Regions from separate parts of the Psychrobacter sp. AOP3-A1-26 genome, predicted to be linked through region 2. Evidence: predicted binding sites of a transcription regulator. Region 2 holds the regulator's gene; the other holds the start of a gene.
What was found. Region 2 encodes PhoB, which activates phosphate uptake and scavenging genes when phosphate is short. Its sites were predicted from a motif close to TGTCATNAANCTGTCATAA; they were not measured.
Positions count from the first base shown of each region.

Region 1: a site for PhoB is predicted at 3,284-3,302, ahead of ACT3TU_RS06960 (DNA translocase FtsK). Genes of this name have one in related genera too.

Region 1 is NZ_JBQSXN010000030.1:661-12,995, forward strand. It holds gene rimI (ribosomal protein S18-alanine N-acetyltransferase) at 1-77, shown strand, start outside; gene ACT3TU_RS06945 (MerR family transcriptional regulator) at 236-670, opposite strand; gene aat (leucyl/phenylalanyl-tRNA--protein transferase) at 766-1,587, opposite strand; gene trxB (thioredoxin-disulfide reductase) at 1,588-2,610, opposite strand; gene ACT3TU_RS06960 (DNA translocase FtsK) at 3,354-6,845, shown strand; gene ACT3TU_RS06965 (amidase) at 7,187-8,680, shown strand; gene ACT3TU_RS06970 (DODA-type extradiol aromatic ring-opening family dioxygenase) at 8,716-9,627, opposite strand; gene rlmH (23S rRNA (pseudouridine(1915)-N(3))-methyltransferase RlmH) at 10,172-10,660, opposite strand; gene ACT3TU_RS06980 (DUF2147 domain-containing protein) at 10,950-11,396, shown strand; gene ACT3TU_RS06985 (DUF421 domain-containing protein) at 11,549-12,097, opposite strand; gene ACT3TU_RS06990 (ABZJ_00895 family protein) at 12,225-12,335, opposite strand, start outside.
Region 2 is NZ_JBQSXN010000073.1:82-12,416, forward strand. It holds gene phoR (phosphate regulon sensor histidine kinase PhoR) at 298-1,389, opposite strand; gene phoB (phosphate regulon transcriptional regulator PhoB) at 1,524-2,222, opposite strand; gene pstS (phosphate ABC transporter substrate-binding protein PstS) at 2,629-3,780, shown strand; gene pstC (phosphate ABC transporter permease subunit PstC) at 3,856-4,806, shown strand; gene pstA (phosphate ABC transporter permease PstA) at 4,890-5,804, shown strand; gene pstB (phosphate ABC transporter ATP-binding protein PstB) at 5,874-6,785, shown strand; gene phoU (phosphate signaling complex protein PhoU) at 6,933-7,670, shown strand; gene ACT3TU_RS11075 (transposase family protein) at 7,875-8,315, shown strand; gene ACT3TU_RS11080 (transposase family protein) at 8,312-8,707, shown strand; gene ACT3TU_RS11085 (nitric-oxide reductase large subunit) at 8,748-11,024, opposite strand; gene ACT3TU_RS11090 (DUF1971 domain-containing protein) at 11,450-11,860, opposite strand; gene ACT3TU_RS11095 (MFS transporter) at 12,148-12,335, shown strand, end outside.

The DNA.
Region 1 (12,335 bases), on a different contig from region 2:
ACAAGCGTAAAGGTTATTATCAATCATCACATCAACCAGCTGTTGACGCGCTTATCATGCAGCGTATTTATACTTAATATAGACAGTCCTATGTGAAAAAGGCAAAGCGCGATTGATATGAATTTTTTGCAGCCTCTGTCAGCGTAGACACAGCAAGTAAAAAAAACTTATCCCAATCGCGTATCAAAACATAATGTATTTTATTCATTTAGTGCTGACTATATAGGGTGTGCCCTTACTGCGAAGGTATGGTTTTTTTACAGACTTCAATATCGGGTGTATAACCACTATCGGCTCTCATCTGCTCTAAAACATCGATACGCTCGCTTAGTAGGTCCACCATAACGTTGATATTGGCTTGTTGTTTTTTGACTTGGGCCAGTTTTTGTTGGGTGAGTGTGAGCTGCAAATCAATATCTAGCTGACCATCGTAATAATCATTCAAGCTATCTCTAATCTCAGTGAGCGTAAAACCAATGGCTTGAGCACTTTTTATCAGCTCGATGCGTTCAATACATTCTGGATGAAATTCGGTATACAGACGCGAGCCCGCTTGACGTTTACGAGATTTTAGCAGACCCAATTGATCATAGTGACGGACGGTATCCTTGGTGGTGTTGGCTTTGGTCGCCAGTGTGCCTATTAACAAAAATGATGTATCGGGTGCCATAATAACCTCATGGTTAAGTAACGACTAGTAAGTAGTGATTAATAGAAAGTAGTTAATAAAAGGTATGACTGCTGAGGTATTTAGTCAAATGCACCTCACAATTTAAGTGGCCAAGCTTGCCCCGTGTCAAGCAGCGATACTGGCAAAGGTTTATGCGAGCCGTTTTGCCATAAGGTCGAAGGGGTACCTATAAGGGTGTCCAATTGAGTGAGAAAGTCAGCGCGAGGTAAAATAGTTGCGCCCAAACTTAGTAAATGCTCGTTTGGCAGCTGACAATCGACAAGCGCTACCTGACTCTGCTCGCACAACCGCATCAAGCCCCAAAATGCCAGTTTTGAGGCATTAGAGGCGGTATGAAACATCGATTCGCCAAAATAAATACCCCCTATTTTTAGCCCGTAGAGACCACCAATGAGCTGTTTTTTATCATCCCATATTTCAATGCTGTGCGCAAAGCCTTGAGTGTGCAGCTCAGTATAAGCTTCAATCATCTCGTTATGAATCCAAGTATGCTCGCCCTCGGGCTGTTTATTATTGAGGCCATCACTGCGCGGTAAACTACAGGCATGGATGACGTCATCAAACGCTTGGTTTAGGGTTAATTGCCAACGTTCACGGTTAGCCTGTTTGCGTAGCGATTTACTGGGTTTATAGTCAGTCGGCACCATCACGCAGCGTGGATCAGGGCACCACCACGCGATAGGTTCGTCTTCATTAAACCAAGGAAACAATCCTTGTGCGTAAGCAGAAATCAGCGTGTCGGGTGCCAAGTCACCACCCATAGCGACCACACCAATGCCATCAGGGTCGATAGAAATAGGGTCAGGGAAGTCATAACGCCCAAGACTTTTTAAAGTCTCAGGCGTTATATGTGTAGTATGGATATTCATATTATTGTCATTGGTAAAGTCGCTCATTTAAGCTTCTTTATCTTCAGTCAATGTCGAGGCATAAGTATGGTCACGAGCGATTGTTTCGCCCATTGCATCCAAATACTTTTCAGCATCAAGCGCAGCCATACAGCCCGTGCCAGCAGAGGTAATCGCTTGACGGTAAACATGGTCGGCGACGTCACCAGCGGCAAAAACCCCTTCGATACTGGATTGGGTAGCATTACCATTTAGACCACTATTGACGACAATATAGCCGTCTTTCATGTCTAGCTGACCTTTAAACAAGTCAGTATTAGGCTTATGACCAATAGCGACAAACATACCCATCGTATCTAATTGTTTGGTGCTGCCATCAATCATAGATTCGATGATCACACCATTGACCCCCATATCATCACCGACCACTTCTTTGACCTGATGGTTCCATTCGATTTTGATATTACCGTTTTTGACCTTTTCAAACAGCTTGTCCTGTAAGATTTTTTCAGAGCGTAAGCTGTCGCGGCGATGTACTAAGGTCACTTCAGAAGCGATATTTGATAGATACAAAGCTTCTTCAACGGCTGTATTGCCGCCACCAATCACCGCGACTTTTTGATCTTTATAAAAGAAACCGTCACACGTAGCACAAGCAGATACGCCGAGGCCGCGGAATTTGGTTTCGGATTCTAGCCCTAAATACTGCGCTGATGCACCCGTTGAGATAATAAGAGCATCGCAAGTATAACTGCCGTTATTACCGGTCAATTGAAAAGGGCGCTCATTTAGATTCACTTCATTGATATGGTCATAAACCAATTCGGTACCGAAGCGTTCGGCATGGGCTTTCATGCGATCCATCAATGCTGGACCCGTCAAATCATGTGCATCACCTGGCCAGTTGTCAACTTCGGTAGTGGTGGTTAATTGCCCGCCTACTTCCATACCAGTGACCATAACTGGCTTGAGGTTGGCACGTGCCGCATAAACGGCGGCCGCATAACCCGCGGGGCCTGAGCCTAAGATAATGAGTTTTTCGTGACGTGGAGCGTTATTATCAGTTGCCATAAGGTATTCCTTGCTAAATATAAGTGTTAAAAATATAAGTTCTTAAGCTAATTTTTCAAATTTTCTAGGGCGTATTCTCACTTTGAAAATGGTGATAAAAATGAGATAAATCGCAGATAAACAAGGAAAATAGTACAGTTAATATCGAGATATGAACCAGCTATTTGACGCAGTTTATCAAAGATTTAGCCATTTTTAGCCCATTTAAAGTTTCATGCTCAGATTGAGGACACGCCCTAATAATATGGTTTTTCTAATTGCTGTGTGATAATAACATAAGGGTATGTGGTACAAAGTGCAAGTTTGCTAAAACAAACACCGGTATCATTAGAATCAAAGTATATTCCCTTGAAATATTAGGGTTAGAAACAGCTGGTATTTTATAGGGTTTAAGCAATATTGTTAGCCTTATTCTGTTCGTTATGATTTGCGTGTAATATGGTTTTTTGTCTAAATAGCATATTGACCTACTTTCTTACCCACTTTCTTTAGAAGACGGTCGCCACTGCGGCTATGTATTTGTTATTATAAGAAGTTATGCCAAGTTTGATAGGGGCTAAACGATAACGGTTATTTACCGTTGTCGAAAGAGACTATATACATTATAGACGTATCCTTATTAAATATTACGCGAGGTGCGTTTATATCAGCACTCTCTATCTTTATCAACACTTTATGTCAGCATGATTAGGCTTAGTCATGCGTTGGCGACCAATTAGTATTAATAACAAGGCAGACTTTACGTGATATCAGCACCGCTTATTGAGTATTTAAAAAAGGGAATATTTACCCTCCTTGGGTTAGTACTGGCCGTTTATCTTTTTGTCATTTTGATAACCTATACCGGTAATGATCCTAGCTGGTCGCACATCAGTAGTGATATGACCACGATTAATAATATGGGCGGCGCGTCGGGTGCTTGGTTGTCTGATTTGCTCTATAGCTTCTTTGGTTTTGGAGCATGGTGGCTGCTAGCGTTTATGGTTTATGAGTCTATCCTTATTTGGTGGGACAATAAGCCAACATTTTGGCTGATGCGGATGGTCGCTTATGTGTTTTTAATATTAAGTGCCAGTGCTTTATTTGCGCAATTGGTCGCTCTAGTACAGCAAGTAGCCGATCCTGTAACGACAGGGCTTGAAGGTGTCGCAGGCGGTATCATTGGGCTTGAACTGCAGGCGCGTTTGGCACAGTTGCTATCGCAGTGGGGGAGTGTGGTGTTCTTGACAGTGTTTGTCATTATTACTGCTACCTTTGCCTTTAATATTCATTGGTTGGCGATTTATCAGAAAATTACCGCGCTGTCATGGTTTGGCTCAGGTATAAAAAACAAAGGTATAGCACAGGATAAAGGGCAGTCGACTCAAAAAAGCAACACCACACAACCAAATGCTAACGACATAGCAGATCAAAAAACCAGTCAAGAAATGCCACAACACAAGCAGTTGCCACTAGAGTTACAATCAGATGATCAGGCTAACAGTGCCCTAGCAGCAGAGAATAGCGGTCGGTTCAGCAATGTGCTGTCAGAATTCTTGACGTCATCAGGACTGGCTGATAGTGTAAAAGCGTCGGTAGCGGCCACGCAGGCTGCCATGTCCAATAAAAACGCTATGTCTAATCAGAGCCATTATGAGTATGCAGACACAGCGGCTGTGATGCCTAATGGTACGACTAATAATACGGTTAGCCAGACAAGTACCTCGACGTCTGCAAATCCTACAATGACTCCTGTTCGTAAAGTTGAGCCGAGTTTTGCTTGGAATGATGCCAATACTGTGGATGATTTATTAGCCAGCGACCCAATGGCTTATAGCGCTAGTAGTGCTGTTGACCCTGTTTCTAATGATAACAATGATACCGGTCTCGAATCGTTAGATGAAACCACCCCAGTATCTCCAGTTATGTCAGCCAATCCGGTAGAAACAACCGTGGCTCAAACAGTGGTGAATGACACAGAGGAAGTCGTCCAGCCACCGCTCGAGACATCAGCAAATAACGAGACGGTTCATCGAGCGGGTACAGAATCTGCTCTACCCGAGTCCGAAGACACCATTCAGAACACTGATACATTAGCAGATGCATGGCTGGCAGAGCATGCAGCTGGCTCTGGCTCGTTATCAACTGCGGAACAACTTGAGGTTACCAAACCTGAAGCAGTGCCTCAGACAGAGCATATAGCTGAGCCGCCTGTAGGGCAACCGACAGTAGAGCCTACAACGGCTATGCCTAATGAGGATATTTCGAATTGGTCTGTTAATTTTTCTCCTGACGCCTCTACTGACGTAACCAGTCAATCTTTGGCTCAGCCGTCTAATCATGAAGCTGAGCCAGTGCCTCATGCTGCATCGGCAGTTGCACCTGAAACATCGGTGCCCCCGACAGTAGCAGAAGTCGCTACGCCAGCGGCAGAAGTTAGTGCACCAGTGACAGACGTGGCGGATATGACGCCAACCAATACACCACCTGCCAATCCTAAAGTAGCGCCTAAAACAACGTCAAAAGCAGCATCAACAGTGGCAACGGCTAACGTGCCAAACGCTAATCCTACCGCCAGCACCCAATCACCGGCTGCGGCAACACCAACGGTAAGCTTTGCCGTGCCAGAGGGTGATAGCAGTAATCACATTACTGACATGATGCCAGAAGATGACAGTGTTGAACGTATTGATGCAGCCGTCATGCCTGATATTAGTGATGATGCCGCGTTCAGTCAAAAATCACGCTCGATGCAAACGGCTGCTTATCGTAGCAGCCTAACCCCAATTCCAGAGTTGTCTCTTTTAGATAAACCAGATCCTGACCGTAAGCCAAACTATACAGCTTCTGAGCTTGAGCAGCTGTCCGAATTACTAGAAATTAAGCTACAAGAATTCAATGTCAAGGCTTCTGTGGCTAATGCCATTCCAGGCCCAGTGGTCACCCGTTTTGAAGTGGAGCTTGCTGCTGGGGTAAAAGCCAGTAAGGTAACTGGTATTTCACGAGATTTGGCGCGCTCGCTGTCGATGGCGTCTTTGCGTGTGGTCGAAGTTATTCCAGGCAAGCCTTATATTGGTATCGAAGTGCCGAATAAGCAGCGCGAAATGGTGCGCTTGATTGAGCTACTAAACACCGAAAAATTCAGCGATCCCAAAGCACAAATCAGTATGGCGATGGGTAAAGATATCGGCGGTAATCCGATTATTACTGACCTTGCCCGTGCCCCGCATATGCTGGTCGCTGGTACCACAGGCTCTGGTAAATCGGTGTTGGTCAACTCTATGCTGCTATCGATGCTACTTAAATATACGCCAAATGAGCTGCGTCTTATTTTGATTGATCCAAAGCAGCTCGAACTTGCCAACTATAACGATATTCCACATCTTCTGACGCCTGTAGTCACTGATATGACCGAGGCGGCCAGTAGCTTGTCATGGTGTGTGGCAGAAATGGAGCGTCGCTATCAGCTGATGAGTTTGCTCAAAGTGCGTAAGCTTAATGAATTTAACAAAAAAGTTATCGCTGCTGAGCAATCGGGTAACCCGATGCTCGATCCATTATGGCGACCCAATGATAGCGTCAGTGTGAGCCAAGCGCCGAAGCTAAAAACCTTGCCGATGATTGTGATTGTCGCCGATGAGTTTGCCGATATGATTATGCAGGTTGGTAAGCAAGCAGAAGAGCTTATTACCCGTTTGGCCCAAAAATCACGGGCGGCAGGGATTCACTTGATGCTTGCTACCCAGCGTCCGTCAGTCGATGTCATTACAGGTCTAATTAAAGCCAATATTCCTGTACGGGCGGCATTGCGAGTCAACTCAAAAGTCGACTCACGGACGATTCTGGATAGTGGTGGCGCTGAAGATATGCTGGGCAATGGTGATATGCTGTTTTTAGGACCAGGGCAAATTGAGCCAGATCGTGTGCATGGTGCTTATGTCAGTGACGAAGAAGTCAACCGTGTCTGTGATGCATGGCGTGAGCGCGGCGCACCTGATTATATTGATAATATGGCTGGCAACTTTGAATTATCTAGTCCGGGTGGTGGTAGCACTGGCAATGCATCTGGTGAGGATGATGACCTTTATAATGACGCAGTGGCTTTTATCATGGAAACGCGCAAAGTTTCAGCTTCTAGTATCCAGCGTAAATTCAGCATTGGTTATAATCGCGCGGCGCGTATTGTCGATTCAATGGAAGAGGCGGGACTGGTCAGCTCGATGGGTAAAAGCGGTAAGCGCGAGCTATTGATGTAGACGATGGTCAGTTTGATTAATCATAAAAAGCGAGTCACAAGAGTGGCTCGCTTTTTTATTTGAAAAATATCGTTGAGCTAGGGCGTACCCTCATTTTTAGCCCATTTAGATATTATGGTTTGGGTTGAGGACAGGCTCTAGTGTCAATGAAAGGTAATATTGATACATCATACCCGCAGGAATTTAGCGTGTTTTAACTATGGTGTTCAAATGACCAATGAGTTTGTTTATCAGCTATAAGTAGTGATTTTTTATACTAAACTGGTGGTTGATTATAAGATAAATAAGCATAAAGTTTAAAAACAAACCTTAATTCAATCACTATCCAAGGAAGGTTAATTATGTTCAAAGAATATACCCAATACGATGGTTTAGCATTGGCTGCACTGGTCAATGCAGGGGAAGTCAGTGCCAAAGAATTGCTAGACGCCGCTGTCCATCAAGCCAACAAAATCAATCCTAAATTGAATGCGATTATCCACCGTTTTGATGAGCGTGCTTATGCTTCGGCACAAAAAGGCTTACCAGCAGGGGCATTTAACGGGGTGCCTTATCTCCTCAAAGACTTATCGTTTCATTTTGAGGGCGAGCCTATCACCATGGGCAGTCGTAGCGTCAATATCATCTCAGAAAGCGATAGCGAAATTGTAAAACGTATGAAAGCTACTGGCGTCAATACTTTTGGTAAAACCAATACCCCAGAATTTGGTTTGATTATCACTACCGAACCTAAAGCACATGGCGTGACGCACAATCCCTTTAAGAAAGGCTACAGCTCTGGTGGGTCGTCTGGCGGTAGTGCAGCGGCAGTATCAAGTGGCATCGTACCGATGGCAGGCGCGGGGGATGGCGGTGGCTCGATACGCTTTCCTGCTGCATGGTGCGGCGCGTTTGGGCTCAAACCCAGTCGCGGGCGTAACCCAATGGGCCCAGCATTTGGTGAAGGATGGGATGGAGCAGTCGCGGATCATGTAATTACCCGTAGCGTGCGCGATAGTGCCGCGATGCTGGATGCGACCAGCGGTGTAGAAATCGGCGCGCCTTATGTTATCGCACCGCCCGATGGCACATTTTTGCAAGCCGCTATGCGTGCACCAAAACAATTAACCATCGCGCTACATCAACAGCCGTTAGTTGCTAACACTGTAGTTGATAAAGAGGTACTTGCTGTATTAGAACAGACTGCTAAGCAGTTAGAAGCGATGGGTCATCGAGTGGTGCCTGCGGAACCTAATATCAATATCGAACAGTTTTGGCATGATTTTTTGGTGGTGGTCTGCGCGCACACTGCCTTTACCATCGATAATATCGAGCGCTGTTATGGCGCGCAGCATATACAAAACCTAGAGCCGCAGACTTATAACATGGCGATGCTTGGACGTTCGCTATCAGCAGTAGATTTGGCCCATGCCAAGCACGGCTGGCATGACAGCCAATATCAAACTGGTTTATTATTAGAAACCTACGACATGATTCTATCTCCAACCGTACCGACGCCTGCTGTTAAACACGGCGTGCTACCACCAAGTAAGATGGATGAGATGCTCATGCGTAGCGCTGGTTTGCTGAATAAAGGCGTTGATATGGGTAAGTATGCCTTTAGCTCGGGTATGATTGAGAAGCTGAGTGCGCCAGTGCTGGGCAAAATGGCCTTTACCATATTGGGTAATGTGACCGGATTACCGGCTATGTCGTTGCCTGTCGGTATGAGTAAAAAAGGTCTACCAATTGGGGTGCAGCTGATTGGACGCATGAATGATGAGACGACTTTATTCAGTGTGGCAGGTGAGATGGAGCGTGCGGGTTTATTTACTAAGGCGGCGTTTGAGAAGTAATTGCAAGACGCGCTTATCGCTTTGATAAGACGTTTTCAATCAAAGCGGTAGATATCCATGCCTAAGCTATGGTGCGCCATGCTTTGATGCACCACAGAGACGCGTTGACCAGCACCTAAGGCAAAAAATAATGGTAGCAAATGCTCATCACTTGGATGGATGTGTTGATAGTTGGGGTATTGCTGCCAATCTAGTGCAGTGGGAATATCCGTTTTTAGCTGCTGTAGTAACCAGACTTTAAAGTCTTTTGCCGTTTGGTCGATACTATCCGCTTGCCAGCGTAGCGCTTGTAAGTTATGGGTGATATTACCCGAGCCAATGATGAGTATTTGCTCACGACGCAGCTGCGCCAATTGCGCGCCCAATTGATAGCAGGCAGCACTATCGTAATGCTGAGGCAGTGATATCTGTACGATAGGAATATCCGCCTGCGGATAAAGATGCAAAAGCGGCGCCCAGACGCCATGATCACTGGCACGCATTGGATTCAAACTACAATTAATACCGCGGGCAGTGAGCTGCTGCGCCAGTGTTTCGGCAAGCGCTGGCTGACCTGCTGCTGGATATTGTAGCTCATACAGTTCTGTCTCAAAGCCTGAAAAGTCATGCCACGTCTTGGGCTGCGGATTACTGCTGATTTCTAGTTTGGCGGATTGCCAATGCGCTGACATAATGATGATAGCACGCGGCTTAGGTAAGTTTTGGCCGATACGCGCCAGCGCGCTGGTTGTAGCAGATTGTTCAATCGCCAACGTCGGGGCACCATGCGAGATAAATAATGCCGGTAGTTTAGGCGGTTTAGCAGCGCTGGCTATTTGAGGTTCATCTGCCCAAGCAGCGGCCGCTGTAATTGGCGTCGATAACGACAGCGATAAATCATCGCTTTTGTCATCGCGATGATGATTGGTATTTTGGGCATCGGGTAGCACAGGTTTAGGATATCTCATGTGCCATTTATTAGGGCGCGCGCGTAATTTTCAATCCATCTATTTCTCAATCTGGTTATTCGTCATTTCATCTATAGTCGGGTCTATATAAAAAAGAGTCGTTGATATTAACGTGCGACTGCTATCAATTTTTTCTTGCTTGCTGTTCGCAGGCGTGACAGAGGCTGCGAAAAATTGATAGCAGTCGCACTGTATCGTTTTTAAATTGGATCGACTAGGGGCTGTATAGAATTCAGCTAAGGAACTGACAGAGACTATTTTTTAGGCAATTCGACGCCAAAAATAGTAAGTTTAGTTATTCTAAGCGCGATAGTTTTGGCTATGAAGTGGCAAAAAATAGTCCTGTTCCTTCGGACTGATGCTAAAATCGCCCCAGACGTTGTTGTAAATCTAGCTAAGGTCTCGACATTACCTTCGATTTACGCCTAGTCTGGAATTATTTTAGCGATCAGCAGTCCTAATAGATGAATTCTATACAGCCCCTATATTATTTAGGTTTATGATGTTTAATAAGGTGCGCTATGTAAAAGAGCTTTTTTTTAATTTAATTGCCGCGATGGTAAGGGTGGTTGTTATTGATACTCATCGCTCGATATAGCTGTTCCATTAATACCACACGTACCAGCGGATGCGGTAAGGTCAGCGCTGATAATGACCATTTCACATCGGCCTTTGCCAATACCTCGGGCGAAACCCCATCAGCACCGCCAATCACTAGGGTAATATCATCGCCTTGTTGCATGCCATCTGCTAGCTTATGTGCCAACCCTTCTGTCGAGAGCATTTTACCTTTGACATCGAGTACCCATAGTTGCTCACGACCTGAGGCATTATGTGCGGCCAATATCGCCTGCCCTTCTTGCTCACGGTACTGTGCTAAATTGGCATCAGAAGGGTTTTTTGCCCGCTTTGCAGCGGCAAGCTCCACGATTTCTGTACTCAGCATTGGCTGAATACGTTTAAAGTATTCATCAAACCCTGTCTGTACCCAGCTGGGCATCTTATTGCCAACGGTCAAAATTCTTACCTTCATAATATATACCACTTTAATCATTGATAAAGCGTAACAAAAGAATTCTACGCTTAAGTTAATGTAACAAACAATCCTTTTACGTCAGGGGTTTTTATGGTTTACTACTATTTGACAAACAGTTGTTCTTTAGTTTCTTGTTTTATAACTTTTTATAATTTTATAAAAAATGTCGACTTAAAAGCAGTCGGAGGAAGTCAACACTTTAAGAGAAAATTACAGGCAACCGTATCGTGTCTTATGATAAATCAAAAAATTAACTTGAAGTATTTTTTAATGAAAGGAGTCGTTCATGAATCGTACTATCTCAAAAGCACTTACTCTCACTGCAGGTGTTTTGCTTTCTACTTCTGTCTTTGCTGCCTCTTTAGATGGCACACAATGGCAAACCATTGATGATAAAACAGGCGAAAAAAAGGCCGTCATTCAGTTAACTGAAAAAAGTGGCAAAGTTTCAGGCAAAATTATCAAAGTGCTTAATAAGGAAAAGGCTAAAGCTGTCTGTACCAAATGTCCAGGTAGTCTAAAAGACCAGCCTGTCGAAGGCTTACAGATTTTATCAGGTTTAAAGGCTGATGGTAACAACAAATGGAGCCATGGCAAGTTGGTCGACCCTGAATCGGGAAAAACTTATTCTGGTAAATTGACCCTAAGCGACAATGGTCAAAGCTTAGACCTACGTGGTTATGTAGGCTCACCTGTATTCGGTCGCTCGCAGACTTGGCAACGTATCAAATAGCTATTAGGTAAAATAACTATTTAATAATCATTATTATATAAAGTGGCAGGGTAGCTGATACAAATTGGCTACCCTGTTTATTTGCGCTTAATGACACTAATACTGCTGCCGCTTATCTTGGATTGACGTCACTTTATTTTCATATCAAAGGCTCACATCAAAGGCCTTATGGTTTGTGACACGGTATCTTCTGAGCTTTGGTTATTATCGCTAGCCTCAGTTGGGCTAGGCTTTGGAATGATGGTGAGCTTGGCATCAGACTCAAAAACAATGGCTTCAACATCATCGAAGCTATTCACCCCTTCGGAGCGCATCGCGCACTCTATCTCCTGACGAGTCAACCGCTCGGCACGCATCGTATCTGGTAAAAACTGCCCTTGATAAAAGACGATACGCGGTTCGGATAGAATAAAACTGCTAAATTGCGGTGAGACAGAGGCATATTTAGTGACCAAAAATTGTAATAAGTAGAGCACCAAAATCGATGAAATTCCTTCTATAAAAGGAATGTCTTTGAGTAAAATAGTGCTGGCACCCAATGAACCGATCATCACAGTGACGATCCAATCAAAATTATTGAGCTGTGACGTTGAGCGTTTACCAGAGGCTTTAGTCACCAGTACGACTGATAGGTAAACCATAACAGTCGTTAAGACGATGCGTCCAAGCTTGTCTATATTGTCAAAAAAAACCATATCCATGATGATTGCTCCTATTAAAAATGCCATGCCGCCAATGGTTAAAACATGACTTATTAAAGTCAGCCTAACGGATTTTAGGTATTAATAGGAGATAAACTTTGTAGAGGCTTGCCTTAATAGGACTAACTCACTTTGCTTTTTGTTTGGGATTAAGTAGGTGGTTGAGCGCCCAAAGACTGATACGAGTACTGACCAAGGTCAACACCAAAATCATAACCAGTGATGACAGTAGTGGCAG
Region 2 (12,335 bases):
AATCTCTTGCCATATATGGCTTTGTAGGTTACTGTACATTAATATATAATAATGAAGTTTGGTGGTTCTAGCCTGTCACGCCGGGGGTCGCGGGTTCGAGTCCCGTCCGCTGCGCCATATTTAAAACGAATTTAAACTTTCGAGTTTAAACAAGTTTCGCCTCAAACATAACTTTGTTTGAGGTTTTTTTGTGTCTGAAAATTTCTTTAAAACCTTTACGAGTTTGACATGACTAATCGTACTTTTTGGGTTTGGTATAAGTTTGCATGAATAGAGTCCACCTTTTGACAAGTAGCATCAATCTATAGAAGCACAGCAAATATGAACAGCTGGAAACACCGCGCTGAATGTTGAGCCCTGACCCTCTGACGATTCAATTTGCAAAACCGTATCATATTGATAGAGAACATGCTTCACAATTGCCAGCCCCAATCCTGTACCGCCTGTCTCACGACTGCGCCCACTATCCACTCGATAAAAACGTTCGGTCAAACGTGCGACATGCTGCGGAGCAATACCAAGACCATCGTCTGTGACTGAAAACTGACACCCTGCTGACGTCTTGGTCCAGCTGATAACAATATTGCCCTCTTTCGGCGTATATTTTATGGCGTTAATGACCAGATTAGATAATGCACTATTTAAATACATCTCCGAACCATAGAGACCGTCATAAGTGTCTATCTGTAAATGAATGCTGTGTTCATATTCTTGATTATAAGCCTGCGCATCATCATAAACGTGAGTCAGCAGCTTGGTCATATCAATATAATGCAGCTCATGCGTCTCTTCGATCTCGATACGAGACAGCAGCAATAAATCATTCACCACTCTATTCATGCGAGCCGTCTGCTGAGTCATGAGCTCAAAGCCGCGTTGCCACTGCGGTGGCATATCTGGCTGATCTGAGAAGTTTTCCAGATAGCCCATCAGTACGGTCAAAGGCGTTCGTAGCTCATGAGAGACATTTGCCACAAAGTCACGGCGCATTTGCTCTAAATGTTGTAAGCGGGTCACGTCATAAATAATCAGTAGCTTTTCGTCACCAAAAGGTGTCAGCTCACACTTCAAATAACGGTTAGAATCTTGCCACGACACTAGGTGGACACCATCATTAGGTGTCACCTTGGACTCATAGTATTGTCTAAATTCAGGAACATCAATAAAATCAAAAATGCTTTTGCCATGATGTGACGACTGTAATAATAATAGGTCCTCTGCTGCCTGATTCCACCATTCCAGACCGTCATCGTCATTGAGCAAAATCACCGCATCTCGTAGGGCGCGTAAGGCACTTCTAATTTTCTTAAGTTGATCGGTAGTACTTTGCTGAGAAGATTGCTGTTGGCTGCTTTGCTGGTTATTTTCCCCAAGGGTTATCATATCCATCTATTATCCTTATCGCTATCTGCTACGTTTCACTTGATATAGTCAGTGAAAAAAATCGATACATCACTTACTGCAGGTATAGTAGCGGTTTTAAAGTATTTCAACTATATGCCAATTTTTAAATACCCTTAAAACTACTCTGCTAGATTAGACAAGCGATAACCAGTACCGCGAACGGTTTGGATCAATGTATGACAGTCATAAGGTTTTAATAACTTACGTAAACGCCTGATATGCACATCAATGGTGCGATCTTCAATATAAACGTTACCGCCCCAAACCTGATCGAGCAGTTGTGCACGCGTATAGGCACGTTCAGGATGGCTCATCAAAAACGCCAATAATCGATATTCTGTTGGACCGATATCAATGACCTTTTCATTAGCTATAACGCGCTGGCTTTTAGGGTCTAAGCTAAGCTTGCCTATTTCGATAGGTTTATCAGCACTCAACGCACTACTACGGCGTAACACCGCCTTGATTCTTGAAATTAATTCACGGGTTGAAAAAGGTTTTGTCATATAATCATCAGCGCCAGCATCAAGGCCGTGAACCTTACTATCCTCTTCACTTTTGGCCGTCAGCATAATAACCGGTATCTCAGCAAGCATCTCATCACTTTTTAGCATGCGGCAAAAATCAATGCCACTTTTATCTCCTGGTAACATCCAATCTAGCAAAATCAGCGCAGGACGGTGATCAACAACTTGCTGATGCGCCTCTTTGATGTCAGCCGCTTGTAAACCTGCAAAGCCTGCCATCTCTAGCGTCATCATAACCATTTCACGAATCGCAGGCTCATCTTCAACAATCAAAATCTGCTTATTCTGCATACCCCAGCCTTGTTGTTTTAAATACAAAGAAATAGGAAATAAAAAGGCACTAAGCACTTGCCAGCGTCTACTTATTAAACACGGTAATTATGACAGTTTGATGACATTAATCCTATTGCCTAAAGAGCTCTAACTAAACTCTCTAACTATAACTTCTCTTTTACCTTTAATAGGTAGTTTTTTAAATATGGTGGAGTCGTTTTAAAAACGATACCGCGCTATGGCTATAATTTTTTTATAAAAATACCTTATTTCATCAAACTGTCATATTTGCTCGGCACAATGTGCTCACTGACCACCAAGCATCATTGCAGCGAAATATTTTAGTAAAACCATATCCAGAAACATCGACATTGTTATTTATAAATACCCAATACTTAAATGTGATTACTTTTTAGGAGAAATAATGCGTTATTCATTCATAGCAGTCGCAATCGCTAGCACGTTGGCATTAGCCGCTTGTAATCAAACGACCAGTAACAACAAGAGCGATAAAACCAACGAATCTGCCACAGCAGCGCCTTCAACCACGTCTACTAGCAGCGACGCTAATGCTAGCTCAGCTGAAAACATATCCATGAATATTACTGGTGCTGGTGCTTCTTTTCCGCAGCCTATCTATGCTAAGTGGTCAGATGCCTACCATAAAGCCACCGGTGGTCAAGTGAATTATCAGTCTATTGGCTCATCTGGCGGTATCAAACAAATCGTTGCGAAAACCGTAGATTTTGGGGCGTCTGATGCACCAATGACACCAGAAGAGTTAAATGAGGCTGGTTTGATTCAATTCCCAACTGTGATTGGTGGCGTAGTGCCTATCGTTAACATCGACGGCATTAAGCCCGGTCAGTTAAAGCTCGACGGCAAAATGCTCGCTGAGATCTATCTTGGCAAAATCAGCAAATGGAATGATCCTGCCATCGCTGCTATGAACCCAGATTTAACGCTTCCTGATGCGGCCATTACCACGGTATTTCGCTCAGACGGTTCTGGTACGACGTTTAACTTCACTGACTATTTGGCAAAGGTATCAAACGATTGGCAAGATAGTGTGGGTGTCGATAAGACCGTTAAATGGCCAACCTCAGCAACTGGTGCAGGCGGTAAAGGCAATGAGGGTGTATCGAGCTACGTCACGCGTATGAAAAATTCAATCGGCTATGTTGAATATGCTTATGCGACACAAAACGGTATGTCTCACGTCGCCCTGAAAAACGCCGCTGGCAATGTGGTACAGCCTTCTGCCAAAACCTTTGCTGCCGCAGGCGACATCGATTGGTCACAGCAAGAAGGGTTTTACAAAGTCATCACCAACTCTGAAACCGCACAAGCATGGCCAATCGCCGCTGCTACTTTTATCTTAGTCCATAAGCAGCCGCAAGATGCCAAACAAGTCGCTGGCGTATTAAAGTTCTTTGACTGGGCTTATGCCCAAGGTGACGACGATGCAATGGCGCTTGATTATGTACCGTTTCCTGATACTGCCGTAGCCTTATTTAAAGCAAAATGGAACGAAGTGGTCGATAGCGAAGGTCAGCCTATTTATCGTCAAAACTAGATGAATAATTAAGACCGTTATTATTTCATTTATCCCCCAGTCCTAAAACAAGCGTATCAGATTATCGAGGCTTTTATGGTAGACCTAACCCGTCAATTGGCAAAACAAAAACGCTACGACGTCCTCTTTGTAAACACCACTAAAGCATTTGCAATTTTGGTTCTATTATCGCTTGGCGGTATTTTGCTCTCCTTAATCGTAGGCGCTTGGCCGAGTATCACTGAGTTCGGACTGGGCTTTTATACTAGCAATAACTGGGATACGGTCAATGATAAATACGGTGCACTCGCACCCATTTATGGGACGCTGGTCACCTCCCTTATCGCTATCTGTATTGCCGTTCCAGTCAGCTTCGGTATCGCTATCTTTTTAACTGAGCTATGCCCTACCTTTTTAAAGAAGCCGTTGGGAATTGCTATTGAGCTGTTGGCAGGAATCCCGTCTATCATTTATGGGATGTGGGGATTGTTTGTGTTTGCGCCTTATTTTAGCGAGCATATTCAGCCATGGCTCATTGAAAACATCGGTACGCTGCCGATTATCGGTAAGGTATTTACTGGCGCACCAATGGGCCTTGGCATGTTTACCGCCTCGTTGGTGCTGGCGATTATGATCATTCCGTTTATTGCCGCCACGATGCGTGATGTATTTTCTGTGGTCCCCGATCTATTAAAAGAATCCGCCTACGGCATGGGTGCGACGACGTGGGAAGTGATGTTCAAAATTATACTGCCTTATACCAAAGCTGGCGTAGTTGGCGGGGTGATTTTGGGTCTTGGACGGGCTTTGGGCGAGACGATGGCAGTGACTTTCTTGATTGGCAACGCCTTTAATATCAGCCCAAGTCTGTTTACCTCTGGTGTGACGATTACCTCGGCACTCGCTAATGAATTTGCCGAAGCATCCAGTGAATTGCACTTAGCGTCATTACTACATTTGGGCTTAATCTTGTTTGTGATTACCTTTATTGTTTTGTCTATATCTAAGCTAATGCTCATGCGTATTGACCAAAAAGCCGGTCATTAAGTAGCGTTAGCGCGCTGTTATGAAGTAATTATTTTGACCAACCACTTGATCCAACCCTTCGACCAAAAAAGGACAAACGCCTGATGACTTTAGCGACTGTCACGACTGATACGGCCCCAACTAGCCAGCCTGATTTACGCTTTGAGGACCGCTATAACAAGCATCTGTATCATAAGCGTCGCCTTATCAATAGATTGGGACTTGGTTTTGCCATATCAGCGATTGCCTTTGGTTTGTTTTGGCTGGTTTGGATTCTGATGACGCTGTTGATTGAAGGTTTTCAAGGTTTAATCGAGATGCCAGTATTTATGGCCGATACACCGCCGCCCATGAGTGATGGTGGATTACGTAACGCCATTATTGGTTCAGCGATGTTAGCACTATCAGGATTGGCAATTGGTACACCGATAGGAATGATGGCAGGTATTTATTTAGCGGAGTTTTCGCATGGCAGCTTACTTGGCAAAGTCACCCGATTTTTAAACGACATTTTACTGTCTGCGCCATCCATCGTTATTGGTCTGTTTGTATATGCGTTAATGGTTAAAGGTCAAAGTTTCTCAGGTTGGGCCGGTGCAGTCGCCCTAGCCTTGATTGTCATTCCGATTGTCGTCCGTACCACGGAGAACATGCTCAATCTTGTGCCTAATACATTACGTGAAGCGGCCTATGCCCTCGGCACGCCAAAATGGAAGTTGATAACTACCGTCACGCTCAAAGCCGCCAAAGCAGGGCTGACCACAGGTGTACTGCTAGCGTTTGCCCGTATTACTGGCGAAACCGCGCCCTTACTATTTACCGCATTAAACAATCAATACTTTAGTACCGACATGAGCGGGCCAATGGCGAACTTGCCAAATACCATTTATCAGTTTGCCATGAGCCCTTATGACAACTGGCATGCACTGGCTTGGGCGGCAGCTTTACTGATTACCGCTACCGTATTACTGGTCAATATTATCGCGCGCTTTGTCGGTGGTAAAGATTATGGCAGATAGATCATGTCATTGAACCGCACGATAACTCACATATTAACTTAACTGGATTTAAAATAATTGGATATGATTATGACGGATGTTTTAAAGAGAAAAGCGCTTAAGCCAACCCATAAAAACACCATTAAACACCGCTTATTTGATGAATCAATGGCTAATAATAAACAACAACAGCCAGACAGTGCTTTTTTGACCCAGCAAACGGTGGCAGATATCCCTCAGAATATGCCTGCTGCCAAAATAACCATTCGAGATTTAAATTTTTATTATGGTAATTTTAAAGCCCTAAAAAACATCAACATCGATATACCAGAAAAAAAGGTAACCGCTTTTATCGGTCCGTCGGGCTGCGGTAAGTCAACCCTATTGCGTACATTTAACCGTATGTATGATTTGTATCCGAGCATGCATGCTGAAGGTCAAATAACCCTTGATGGCAATAATATTTTGGCAAAGGAGATGGACGTTAATTTACTGCGCGCGCGGGTGGGTATGGTCTTTCAAAAACCCACACCGTTTCCGATGTCCATCTATGACAATGTGGCGTTTGGCGTGCGTCTATACGAAAAGCTGAGCAAAGCTGAGATGGATAATCGTGTCGAATGGGCGCTCAAAAAGGCGGCGTTATGGCCTGAAGTAAAAGACAAACTTCGTGCATCAGGACTGTCGTTATCCGGTGGTCAACAACAACGGCTGTGTATCGCTCGCGGGGTGGCAACAAAACCTGAAGTATTGTTATTAGATGAGCCAACCTCAGCGCTTGATCCGCTCTCTACAGGAGCAATTGAAGATCTGATTACCGACTTAAAGAATGACTATACGATTGCTATCGTAACCCACAACATGCAGCAAGCGGCGCGCGTCTCTGACTATACCGCTTATATGTATTTGGGTGACATGGTAGAGATGGGTGAAACCGATCAGATATTTACCAACCCCTCGCAAAAGGCGACTGAAGATTATATTACCGGTCGTTATGGTTGAGGCAGTGTTGAGTGATAGGCGTGCTTGATAACTACGACTCGATAATTACGACTTGATAATTACGAACAGTCATTGATAGCTATTGGTGGTCATTGATAGTTATTAATATTTTTTATCATTAACAGCAAGACCATTGAGGGAACGACGATGCTGATTACGCAAAAGCATTTATCAAAGAGTTTTGATAATGAGCTACATGAGGTTGTTGATTTGTTTATGCAAATGGGACGCATGGCAGCAGAGCAAGTCATGGTCGCAACCCGTGCTTTGATAGCAGCCGATGAGGTGACGGCCAAAAAAGTCATTGCTGATGATGATCTTATCAATCAGTTAGAAATTAAAATTGATGAACAAATTATTTTATTGGTTGCTAAGCGTCAGCCGACCGCCAACGATTTGCGCTTGGTCATGGCGCTCAGTAAAGGTATCGTCGACTTTGAGCGTGTCGGCGATGAGGCTGAAAAAATAGCCCGCATGGCATGCCAATTGCTTGAAGATGGCGTCTCACCAAAAGGCTGTTCGGAGGTTCAGCATTTATCCAATCAGGTGCGCTTAATGCTGCTTAACGCTATTGAGGCATTTTCTTATATGAATACGCAGCAAGCATTTTCGGTGTTGCAAAGCGATACAGCAGTCGATGAAGAATATCAGTCCGCCACGCGCTCACTGATGACTTATATTATGGAAGACAATCGCCATGTGTCAAAGGTGATTAATATATTATGGGTATTGCGCGCCCTCGAGCGTGTGGGCGATCATGCGCGCAATATTGCTGAGCTGGTTATTTTTTGTACCAGCGGCAAAGACGTCCGCCATGCAGATTTTATGCATATCAAACAAATTGTCCAACAAACCATCAATGCTGCCGAAAATCCTAAAAATTAGCTGTCGGTGCCATGATCAAATATTCAGCACGCCCTATCGACTAATATTGATTGCCCAATAAAAAGCCCTGCATTTAGCAGGACTTTTACTTTTACGATATTTTATTAATGAATACTTTAATCACTAGCTTGTTAGTTATTAGACCTCTTGCAAAAGTAGCAAAGGGAATTAAAATAAGAAGACACTCATAACTTTTTAGGAACCATGCCAAACATAGATAAGCTACTCAAACAAAGTGACGCAGGTTTTAAACGCTATACAGGCATTCATAAAGCCACCTTTTATGACATGCTTGAGGCCATGCAAGAGCATGAAGCATCTAAAACCAAATCAGGCAGACCAAGCTTGCTCAGTCTTAAGGAGCAGATACTACTAGCCCTGACTTATTGGCGTGAATACCGCACGCTTTATCATATCAGTATGGACTTTGGTATTCATGAGTCTTCTGCTAGCCGTATCATCCGTAAAGTAGAAGACACACTGATTGACTCTGGCAAGTTTGAATTGCCCAAAAAGCTCCCTAGTCGCGTCGATGATGACATCAATTGGAGCGTCGTCATTGTTGATGCGACCGAAACCCCAATTGAGCGTCCAAAAAAAACCAAAGCGACTACTATAGCGGTAAGAAAAAACAACACACCTTGAAAGCGCAGGTTATCGTTCATTGGCAAACAGGGTTGATACTTGATGTGCAAACCTGCAAAGGGTCAATCCACGATTTTAAGCTGTATAAAGATACTTGTCCTGATTGGCTTCCTGACAATGCTAAATTACTAGCAGATAGTGGTTATCAGGGTATAGCAAAGCTACATAAGCAAACCTTCACCCCTTTTAAAAAGCCACGTGGTGGTCAGTTACTGGAGATATGCAAACAGGCCAATCACTATCTGGCAAAGTTCCGTATTGTGGTTGAGCACAAAATAGGCTTAATCAAGTTGTTCAAAATCGTGGCTCATAAATATCGTAACCGTCGTCAGCGCTATGATCTTAGAATGAAGCTGTTTGCTGGTATCATTAATTTCGAGCTAAACCTATGACTTTTGCAAGAGGTCTATTCACAAGCTAATCATTTATAGGTTAGTCATTTACAGAACTGTCAGGCTTGTAGTTTGCATGTGATGGTTTGGCAAAAGCAAACTTAACCACCTGTAACGCCACACAAACAGCCCCAACGATAAAGATAACGTCAGCAAAGGTGCGAATCCAGCGTAGTGTTTGTAAGAAGTCTTGTTGTAAGAAGCCTTCACTACGAGCGTACCATAGGCCTTCAGTCATAGACGCATACGCTTGGTAAATACCAATCGGTAATAAGCTGGTCGCAAGCATCAATACCAAGCCTATATTTAGCGCCCAAAATCCGGTTTTAATGAGTTTTTCATTAAAGATATAATCTGGACGAATATAACGCATGACCAGTAAGATAAAACCAATCGCTAAGAATCCATAAACTCCGAATAATGCAGCATGAGAGTGAGCAGCCGTGGTATTCAACCCTTGCAGATAGAACAATGACACCGGCGGGTTAATCATAAATCCGAGTACACCTGCACCCAACATATTCCAGAAGGCAACGGCAACGAAACACATGATAGGCCATTTGAGTTTGTTCATCCACGGCGCTTGACGCTGCATAGACCAATGCTCATAACCTTCATAACCCAATACGACTAATGGTACAACTTCTAGCGCACTGAATGAGGCACCGATTGCCATCACTGGCGTGGTGGTACCAGAGTAATACAGGTGATGGAAAGTACCGGGTACACCGCCGAGCATAAATAGTGCCGCAGAAGCAATCGCGGAACCAGTAGCAATCTTTTTATTTACCAAACCTAAGTTATAGAAAATAAAGGCAAGCGATACAGTAGCAAATACTTCAAAGAAGCCCTCTACCCATAAGTGTACCACCCACCAGCGCCAGTATTCCATGATGGTTAAGTGCGTACGCTCACCATAGAACAAGCCTGCACCGTAGAATAAACCGACGCAAACCACAGAAGCAAAGAATATCGCTAATAGGTTTTTATCACCACCTTTTTGTTTAAATGCTGGTAAACAACCACGGGTCATTAATACCAACCAGAATAAAATACCGACCCATTTTAAAATCTGCCAGAAGCGACCAAGGTCAATAAATTCATAGCCTTGATGACCAAACCAGAAATTATATTTCGCTGGCATGATGCCAGCAATGGCAAAGTATTGGCTAACGAACGAACCAACGACCACGATAATGAGCGCGAACCACAGTATATCAACGCCTAATTTTTGATATTTAGGGTCTTTACCGCCATTGATAAATGGGGTCAAGAATAGCCCCGCCGTTAAGAATGCGGTGGCAATCCAAAATAATGCGGCCTGAATATGCCACGTACGTACTAGTGAATAAGGGAAGAAGTCAGCAACGGGAATACCATAAAACTCTTGTCCTTCAACGGTATAATGCGCCACAAAGCCACCAATAAACACCTGAAAGACGAACAGTGCGACGACTAAAACCCCATATTTTGCCAACGCTTTTTGTGAGGGTGTTAACGCTATTTTGGTTAATGGATCCGCATCGGGTGTTACTTGCTTCACCTCTTCTTCTTTACGTAAGAAAGACCAACCCCAGATTAGGAAACCTACCCCTGCAATTAAGAACACCACACTAGCGATAGACCACATGATGTTTTCTGATGTCGGGACGTTGTCAATTAATGGCTCGTGTGGCCAGTTATTGGTATACGTCGCATCAGTACCAGGACGGTTAGTAGACGCCATCCAAGTGGTCCAAAAGAAAAAGTTAGTTAGCTTTTGTCTGTCCTCAAGATTTGGCAAGGTGTTGTTTTTCATCGCAAAGTTTTCACGCGACTTTTGCAATGACGGCTCATTACCATACAAGCCGATATAGTAAGGTGCAATCTCATTCATCGCGGCGATCCGAGTATCAGATAACACCACTTGGTCTTTATCATTGACGCTACTACCACGATATTCTTTTTTCAACTGCGCATTTAGCACTGCTTTTTGATCGTCGGTTGCGGTAGCAAAATCACGACCATATAGCTCTTCTGCTCTGATATCCAACCAAGCCACAAGCTCTCTGTGCAGCCAGTCCGCTGTCCAGTCAGGGGCTTGATAAGCACCGTGACCCAGTACGGAACCCAGCTGTTGACCGCCAGTACGCTGCCACGCAGACTGACCGTCCAAAATATCTTCTTCTGTGATTAAAACCTTTCCAGTAGTGTCGATATACTGATCAGGTATAGGGGGCGCGGTACGATAGATTTCTACACCGCCCCAGCCTAGAAAGGTAAAGGTAATAATGAGGACGGCAAGTAAGCCGAACCAATACTTCTTATACTCGCCCATATCTTGCTCCTATTGGCTAGATATATTGAACACCTTAAAGATGTATTTAAAATGAATGTTTAAAAATGCAATTATGCTTCTAAAATTCAACCATAACGCTGCCCGTTGATATAGATCTATTCACTGTCTTAAAACTTTAAAAAAGCACCGTGTATTGCCGCTGGGATTAAACGTAATACTGTGCCAAATAAATAGACTTTATCGCTTATTATTGATTGAATAAACAAACTCACTTGATGCTATTTACGGATGAATATTTACATCTAGCATCAAACTGGAAACATAGTAACATTCATATTAAATGAATATTAAGAGTTATTTTTACTTTTTACATTTTTATCATAAACGCCACCGTTCATTATTGGCCAAGCCGCTATTTGAACTGGTGTTCAATACATCAATCCTAGCTTACATCTTAAGCAAGATTAAGAATCTTCTGTTTTATCGAATAGTTTTTCGATAGGTTTACTGTGGATTTTTGAGCTATTAAACATCGATTTATTGCCGGTATCACCTTCTGTCCAAAAGTTAATATTGAACTGCGCATCATCACTTAATTCGACACGGTGCCAATATTGAGGTGGACTGACAGCAAATTGTCCTGCTTCAATGACCACGGTTTTTTCGGGTTCAGTCGCGGCTTCATCCGCAAAACCATAAAAGGTAACCGTGCCTTGCATGACACAAATTTGGCCGTAAACCCCTTCCGCTGTATTGTGATGGGTCAACAAGGCTTTGGGCACTTTATCTTTGGTAAAGAAATGGGTGGAACGTTTTATTTTCCAGTGGCTTGGGATGACTGGGTTTTTAGTCGTTGAATTTGATGTGTTACTCATAGTAACTCCTTCACTCATTTGATGAGGTTTGTGGATGATGGTTTTATTGACGACCATTAATGATAATAATTATCATTTGTACAACTTAACACTTTTTAGAGTGTTTGGCTACTGCGTTGTGTTTTTGACGGTGATTGACAAATAAACCTATAAAGTAACGCTTTAATGCCTATTAAGTAGTACTAAAAGTAGAACTCATACTGCTTTCGCCTAATGGTTGCCTGCCTTATTGGTTGCTACATTGATTCCATCTAAACGATTACGTTTTACGGTGGAGAATACTTACCATGCATGCAAAAGAGCTACTTGAGGTTGAACGCCGTGATATAAGAGCCCTTCACTATACGTGGATTGCTTTTTTCCTGACTTTTTATGTCTGGTTCAATATGGCGCCCCTAGCAACGTCAATGCTAGAGGCTGAAAGCTACCTAACTTCTGAACATATCAAATTATTTCTCATTGCCAACGTCGCCTT